One region of the Pseudoalteromonas sp. Angola-7 genome, then DNA from elsewhere that is predicted to be linked to it. Evidence: predicted binding sites of a transcription regulator. Region 1 holds the regulator's gene; the other holds the start of a gene.
What was found. Region 1 encodes LexA, which represses DNA repair genes until DNA is damaged. Its sites were predicted from a motif close to TACTGTATNNNNATACAGTA; they were not measured.
Positions count from the first base shown of each region.

Region 2: a site for LexA is predicted at 1,808-1,827, ahead of ruvC (crossover junction endodeoxyribonuclease RuvC). Genes of this name have one in related genera too.

Region 1 covers NZ_JAQREL010000017.1:33,155-37,371, forward strand. Annotated here, with positions in the region: gene PSH50_RS18145 (hypothetical protein) at 1-95, opposite strand, end outside; gene PSH50_RS18150 (Rho termination factor N-terminal domain-containing protein) at 239-493, opposite strand; gene PSH50_RS18155 (hypothetical protein) at 722-1,102, shown strand; gene PSH50_RS18160 (PaaI family thioesterase) at 1,113-1,553, opposite strand; gene lexA (transcriptional repressor LexA) at 1,731-2,348, shown strand; gene coxB (cytochrome c oxidase subunit II) at 2,821-3,957, shown strand; gene ctaD (cytochrome c oxidase subunit I) at 3,957-4,217, shown strand, end outside.
Region 2 covers NZ_JAQREL010000004.1:30,004-34,220, reverse strand. Annotated here, with positions in the region: gene ruvB (Holliday junction branch migration DNA helicase RuvB) at 1-606, opposite strand, end outside; gene ruvA (Holliday junction branch migration protein RuvA) at 614-1,231, opposite strand; gene ruvC (crossover junction endodeoxyribonuclease RuvC) at 1,234-1,758, opposite strand; gene PSH50_RS07225 (ABC transporter permease) at 1,887-4,217, opposite strand, start outside.

The sequences.
Region 1 (4,217 bases):
AAGCCGCCTAAAAGCCAAGCTAAAATTTGTAAGGCAAGTAAATAGCCTAGCCACTTATGTAGTTTTCGAGCGCGCTTAAATAGTTGTTTTCTCATTTTGTGCTTCTTATTATTTTTTGCGTTAGTGTATTACAGCAGCCCATGCTTTTACTGCGGCATTTTGTCGCAGTTATTCATAAGCTTACTCTAACTTTATAAAAATAATAAAAAGGAGCGTTAAAAAATCAGTGAGGCTGTGTTTAATGCTCACGTAAGGCATTTATTAGCCCTTGTTTGCTCATTTTAGAGCGGCCACTAATGCCGAGCTCTTTAGCTTTATTGTACAGCTGCTTTTTAGTGCGCTGCTCATACTTTGAGGCTTTGCCGCCTTTGACAGCGGTTTTATGAGTATTGCTATTAGCAATGCGCGCGGCTTTTTGTTTGCTCATGCCTTCATCTCGAAGCGCATCGTACTGATCGTCGTTTTTAATTTGCGGGCCATGATCTACCATAATTGTCCTCCTGAAGCGTTTAATTACACAGAGTGTGTATAACTTTTATACATAAACGGTAAAATTAAGCGTAATTAGCCTAACCCGTTTTATAAGGCAAATTAGGTGCCAATGGCGTTTAAACAGGTATTTTCTATGAATAAAGCCATGTTTAGCGCTTAGTTGATTTGGTATAAAAGTAAAACTGCGTTAAAGTTTGCGATGAAACTATAAGAGGGTAAAAAGCAGACAATGTCGGAAATTCAATTTTTAAATGTAGATCTAGAGCTTGAGTCTAAACAAGATATTAGCGCCCTAGTGGCAGACTTAAAGAAAAACGCGATGGTTTTGCATTATGACAAAGACGAATATCGTCAATTGGCGCGTATTGAAGCCTCAGGTGATATAACCACGCCAGACAAAGCAATCAACCACTTATGTGAATTAATAGAGTCGTGTTCACGTAATGCGCTTAAGCAGTGGCTAAGCTGTTCGCGCAGAACGTTTGATATAGGCTTTGAGTCGGGCACGTCACCTAAGTGTTTTAACCAAGCTCTACATGCAGATACACTGCTACGTATATCTGCCATTGGCGCTGGTATGGAAATAACGATTTACCCTATCGAAAAGTAGCCATAGTTAATTATTTGCGCTCGACAACCGCTGCGGTCATTTTTGATACGCAGCAAAGCTCGCCGCGGCTATTGGTTATTTTTATTTCCCATACAGAACTGCGCTTACCAATATGAAATGCACGAGTAACGGCGGTTAAAGTGCCATTTCGAGAGGCCTTTAAGTGGCTGGCGCTAATTTCCTGTCCAACACAATAAAATTTTGTAAAGTCCACTACAAAGTTAGCGGCGTAGCTTGCTACGGTTTCGGCAAGTACCACATTTGCGCCACCATGTACCATACCAATAGGATTATGATGCTCAGGAATAGCAGGCATGGTAGCCACTAGGTAATCATCTCCTATTTCGGTTATTTCTATGCCCATGGTTTTCATCAGCGTGCCTTGGCCGTTTATTCCCTCATCTAACTGTTTGCAAAGCTCTAATGTGATGGGTTGATGCCAAATACTCATAATTACTCCTTTATATTGAAAGCAAATTTATAGCATTTTAAATACTGAACGTCTGTAATTACCTAAAATTTATCCAGGTGCGGTGTATTTAGCTATTTTAAAGCACAATTTAAATTTGCGATTTTTATTTAACTGTATATACTCACAGTTAAATGTACTGTATGGAAAACCAGTTGTATGCGACCATTAACTAAACGCCAAGCTCAAATACTCGAACTAATAAAAGTTTTTATTAAAGACACTGGTATGCCTCCTACACGTGCCGAAATTGCGCAAACACTTGGTTTTAAAAGTGCCAATGCCGCAGAAGAGCACTTAAAAGCGCTTGCCAAAAAAGGTGTTATTAAAATGAAACCAGGCGCAAGCCGTGGTATTCAATTGGTTGAAGAAGAGGAGCCTGAGCAACTAGGTCTACCATTAATAGGTAGAGTTGCAGCGGGTTCGCCTATTTTGGCGCAAGAACATGTTGAGAGTCACTGTAAAATAGACCCACTTATGTTTAAACCAGCCGCCGACTTTTTACTGCGTGTTAACGGCATGAGTATGAAAGATATAGGTATTATGGATGGCGACTTACTTGCGGTACATCGTACTCAAACAGCAGAAAACGGCCAAGTTGTGGTTGCACGAGTAGATGAAGACGTAACCGTAAAACGCCTAGAAAAAGCAGGCCGAAAAGTATTATTGCACGCCGAAAACGAAGAGTTTACGCCTATAGAGGTAGACCTTGAAAACGAATCGTTTAATATTGAAGGGTTAGCTGTTGGCGTAATAAGAAATGCCGACTGGATGTAATTTTTAACGATTTTTAATTAATATTTATAAATGCGCACTTTTTAGTGTGCATTTTTGTTTTAAAAACAAACCTTCCGCCATCTCAAAACGCCCTAAAATTATTTAGGCTGTAAACTTTTTTTCACTCATACTTTTATCTTCCTAAGCGTGTTACATCCCTTAATTTTGCTCGTATCTTGGCTGTTAAATAACAATTTAATACGCCGTCATTTAGTCAATTTTAAAATATCACTTGATTGTTTTTTATACTAAAACTTGCTTGTTGTACGTTTTTTAGCTAATCATTAATGTGCTGGACTAACAATAACTCACAGCTTTTTAGTTATGAGAACACACAATATACACAAACCTTTTGTTGTCCTAGCGATACCAATCAAAAATAAGATTGGTTAAAAAATAAAAATAACGAATTGGCGTTTAAGCCGTATGCCTCTTCGCTTTGCATTCGCAATAGCATCAAAGGAGCCGTCACATGGGTAAACTAACCTCTACCTTGTGGCTTGTGTTGATTATGTTCCCGCAGCAAGTGCTGGCTAATAGCCAATACAATATGCGCAAGGGCGTAACCGATATAAGTAATAATGTATATCAGCTACACATGACCATATTTTTAATATGTTGTGTGATTGGGGTGATAGTGTTCGCAATAATGTTTTGGGCACTGATTCATCACCGTAAATCTAAAGGGGCAGTTCCTGCCCAATTTCATGAAAGTACCAAAGTAGAAATTCTTTGGACTGCCATTCCGTTTGTTATTTTAATTGCCATGGCAATCCCTGCCACTAAAACCCTCATTGCGATGGAAGATGCCAGTAAGGCTGACTTAACCATTAAAATTACAGGGTCACAGTGGAAGTGGCATTATGAATATATGGGCGAAGACGTAGAGTTTTACTCTATTTTATCTACCCCTCAAGACGAAATAGCCAACCTTGCTAATAAAAACCCTAATTATTTACTTGAGGTTGATAAACCTTTAGTACTGCCAATTAATCAAAAGGTGCGTTTTTTAATGACCTCTGATGATGTTATTCACTCTTGGTGGGTCCCCGATTTTGCCGTTAAAAAAGATGCCAATCCGGGGTTTATCAACGAAACGTGGACCAACATTAACGAAGAAGGTATTTACCGAGGGCAGTGTGCAGAGCTGTGCGGTAAAGATCATGGTTTTATGCCCGTGGTGGTTGAAGCTAAATCGCAAGAGGACTTTAACGCATGGCTTGCAGATGCTAAGCAAGCTAAGCAAAAAGCCGCACTTGCTGATGCCGCATTGCTTGAGACAACAATTCCTAAAGAAGAGCTAATGACACTAGGTGAGCAAGTGTATATGGCAAGTTGCGCTGCGTGTCATCAACCTACTGGTATGGGGTTACCGGGCGTATTTCCTGCGCTAAAAGGCAGCCCCATTGTTTTGGGTGATATAAAAGATCACATTGATGTAGTGATTCATGGCCGCCCAGGAACTGCAATGCAGGCATTTGCAAAGCAGCTCTCAATTAAACAACTTGCAGCGGTAATTACCTATAAACGTAATGCGTGGGGTAATGAAACGGGTGATGTCATCCAACCTAGTGAAATTCAGGCAGCACTTGATGCGGAGGCGAACTAATGAGTAGCATAGTAGAACAACCTAACGCCAATGACGCTCACCACGGCCATCACCCAGCCAAAGGTTTTAAGCGTTGGTTATACACAACAAACCATAAAGATATTGGCAGCATGTACTTAATTTTTTCGCTGACTATGTTTTTAATTGGCGGTGCAATGGCCATGGTTATTCGGGCTGAGTTATTTCAGCCAGGATTACAATTGGTAGACCCACACTTTTTTAACCAAATGACCACAGTACACGGTTTAATTATGGTGTTT
Region 2 (4,217 bases), on a different contig from region 1:
TAAATCTAGGTAATGTGCAGAGCGCCCCACTATATGTGATAAGTCAGCTACTGAGTAAAACTCTAAGCGCTGCACTATACCAAAACGGTCTCTTAGTGGTGAGGTAAGTGAGCCTGCGCGTGTTGTCGCGCCAATAAGCGTAAACGGCGGTAAGTCTAATTTAATAGAGCGTGCAGCGGGGCCTTCACCAATCATAATATCGAGTTGGTAATCTTCCATTGCGGGGTAAAGTATTTCTTCAACTTGTGGGCTGAGTCTGTGTATTTCATCAATAAACAGCACATCGCCTTCTTCAAGGTTGGTAAGCAATGCAGCAAGATCGCCGGCTTTTTCAAGTACTGGGCCTGAAGTGGTTTTAATACTTACATTAAGCTCATTGGCCACAATATTAGCAAGCGTGGTTTTACCTAAGCCCGGCGGGCCAAATATTAATAGATGATCGAGCGCTTCACCGCGGCTGCGCGCTGCCTCTATAAATATTTCCATTTGCTGCTTAACATGCGGCTGACCTTTGTAGTCGGCTAAAAGCTTGGGCCTTATTGCGCGGTCTATGGTGTCTTCGTTGGTTTTTTCGCTCGCGTCAATTAAACGATCAGCTTCAATCATGGGTTACTCACAACATTGATTTTAAAGATTCTTTAATAAGAACCTCAGTAGACATATCGGGTTTACTTACCGATTTTACTGCTTTTTGCGCCTGTGGCAATTTATAACCAAGCGCAACAAGTGCCGATACGGCATCGTCTGCAGCATTATTGGCAATTGTTGCATCGCTAGGAGGCTCTATAACGGCATTATCGCTAAATGGCGTAAATAAATCGTTACCCCAATCTTTTAAGCGGTCTTTCATTTCAAGCACTAAACGCTCAGCAGTTTTTTTACCCACACCCGGTAATTTAACCAATGTTGTGGCATCTTCGTTGTTTACGCAACTAACAAATTGTTGCGCCGACATGCCCGACAATATTGCTAAGCCTAGTTTAGGGCCCACACCATTTGCTTTTAATAGTTCTCTAAAAAGCGCGCGCTCGGTTTTATTATTAAAGCCAAATAATAGTTGTGCGTCTTCGCGTACTACAAAGTGCGTGTACACTATGGCGTTTTCGCCAATATTGGGTAAGTCGTAAAAACAGGTCATGGGCATTTGTACTTCGTAGCCTACGCCGCTTACTTCTAATAAAATTTCGGGCGGCTGCTTTTCAACTAAAATGCCATTTAAACGGCCAATCATATTTATTTCCTTAAACGTCCTCTAACGGTTTTGCTTGCGCTACCCGCTAGTTTTATTAAATTTTGTTCTGAGTGCGCATGGCAAATTGCAATGGCAAGCGCATCGGCCGCATCGGCTTGCGGTGTGCCAGGTAATTTTAAAATATTTTTTACCATGTGTTGCACTTGCGATTTATCGGCGCCGCCATTACCTACCACGGCTTGTTTAATTTGCCGGGCTGAGTATTCAAATACGGGTAAGTCGGCCATAGAGGCTCCCACTATCGCGGCTCCTCGGGCTTGACCAAGTTTTAGCGCGGCATCCGGGTTATGCGCCATAAATACTTTTTCTATGGCAAAGGTTTCGGGGGAGAACTGCTCTATTATTTGCGTGATCCCTTGGTAGATCATTTTTAATCGTATGGGGAACTCATGCTCGGCTAATTTAATACACCCGCTTCCTAAATAGGTAAATTTAGCGCCTTGATGCGCAACCACACCATAACCGGTTAAACGCGAACCTGGGTCTATCCCTAAAATAATGGCCAAACAGCACACTCATTATTGTTATTTTTCAATAACGGTAATAATGCCAGAGCACTGTATAAATTACCAGTGGCGAGTAAAAACAAAAACGCCCGCAACTTAGTGCGGGCGTTCAGCGTTAAAAGTATAGCTTAGGCTAAAGCACGTACTAAGCCTTGGGTATTTTGTTTAAGTTTACGGGCAATCATAAAGTAGCCAAGCGCGGCTACAAACACCCCGCCCGACACAGGCCCTATTAGCCAAATTGCTGGGTGCAATTTACCGGCTAAGTCAAACATTTGCTGCTGAACAATCAATAAGGCTACATCACTAAATAATGCGGCTACAAACCCAGCTAAGCCACCTAATAGCAAAAACTCATAAAGCGTCGCATTTTTTATTAACCGCCCTTTGGCGCCTAAAGTTCGCAGTATTACTATTTCTTGCATTCGCTCGCCAAGGCTCGCTTGCACCTGAGATATAAGCACTAATGCGCCACACAAAACCACAATAGCAAGCACAAAGCCAATAGCTAACGACACCTGCTCAATGGTTGATTGTATTTGCTTAACAAAGTTATCTACATCGATGGCAGTAATGGTTGGATAAGTGCGCAGTAACTGGCTAAACGCTTTCTTTTGCTCTGGCTCTATACGCACAGATGAAATATACGTTGCCGGAAAATCTTTTAGCACATCGGGGCTTAAAATAATAAAAAAGTTAGGTTTTAGCGTCGCCCAATTTACTTTACGCACACTGGTAATTTTGGCGTCAAATGATTGCGCACCAATTAAAAATGTTAAGGTGTCGCCTATTTCTACGTCTAGGCGCTCTAACATAGACTCCTCAACCGATGCCTCACCCACTGCGCCTTCGCCAAACCACTGCCCTTGCACAATTTCGTTTTGGGCTGGCACATTATCAAGCCAGGTTAGATTAAGCTCACGGCCAATGCCTGAACGCGCTTCTTCATCTTTTTTCTCGTTATCTTGCAACGACACTTTACGCGCAACAAGCTCGCCATTTACCGCATTTACTCGCCCACGAATGGTTGGATAAAAATCCGAAACTAAAATATCGTTCTCTGCTAGGTAATTATTTACAGGCTCAAGTTCGTTTTGCGTAATATTAACTAAAAATGCATTAGGCGCATCGGCGGGTAATTGAGACTGCCAATCTGAGATCATGTCATTTTTAAGCACAATCAAAAACAATAGCAATTTTATCGCCAATGAAAAGCTAATAAGCTGCACCGCATTTACGTTGGCACGCTTTTGTATAGAGGCAATGGCTAACGACCAACTATTGCCTGGTTTTAAACCTAATTTACGGCCACCGCCAAATATTAATTTTGAAATAACAAACAAAACCGCAATCAAAGCAAGCGTGGAGACAAATAAAATAAGCGTTATTTTAATGTTGTTACTAAATAACCACATTAATAAAAACACCGTAAGCGCGCTTAAACCTAAGTGCACACGGCTTACCGCTAGTCTGTCGCCTAAATTACGGCGCAATACTCTAAGCGGTGGAATATCAAATAAATCAAGCAGTGGCTTAATAGAGAACATAACTGCACATATAACGCCTGTGCTAATTGCCACCAGCCAAGGTTTAAACCCGGCGGCAGGTAAGCTCATATCCATGCTTTTTGCTAAATAACCAGTGGCTATTTCTTGCAATCCGTAACCTATGGCTAATCCCACAATAACCGCTAAAGCACACACCATGAGTAAGTGCATAAAATATATTTTACGAATTAATGCACGGCTTCCGCCAAGTGTTTTCATCATTGCTACGGGGTCGTATTGGCGCTCACAATAACGCTTAGCCGACACAGCAATAGCAACCGTAGCCAAAATAATGCCCAGCAAACCGGCCAGTAATAAAAAGCTTTCTGCACGGTTTAAGCTATTTGATATGGGTGATTGCCTATCTTTTACGCCATACCAACGTTGATTTTCCGCCATTTGCGGCTTTAACCATTCATAAAACCGGGTTATATCTGATTCATCGCCTGCGTAGAGTTGGCGATAATTTACTCGGCTGCCAGGTTGAATAACCTCAGTTTTTGCAACATCAGCAATATTTATAAGCACTCTGCGGCTGCTCGAAAATACATTAAACGGCGCATCTGGCTCTTCAACCACCACTTTTTCTACATTAAATACTGCTGCGCCTAGCTCTACTTGGCTGCCAATATCAATATTTAAGCTGTAAAAAACCGATTCGCTTAGCCACACATTGCCAGGCTTTGGGCCGCCCTGCGCTACTTGAGTTTCGCCAAGCAAAGATGATTTAACTTTTAACTCGCCTTTTAACGGGTATTCGTTAGACGCCGCTTTTACCGAGGTAAATTGCATCTCGTCGTTGGCAAATAACATGGTATCAAAGTAGATCATTTGCGCAGTTTGTAAGTTTTCTTGTTTGGCTTTGCTAATAAACGCCGTATCTAGCTCATGGGCGCTTGCCAGTACTCTATC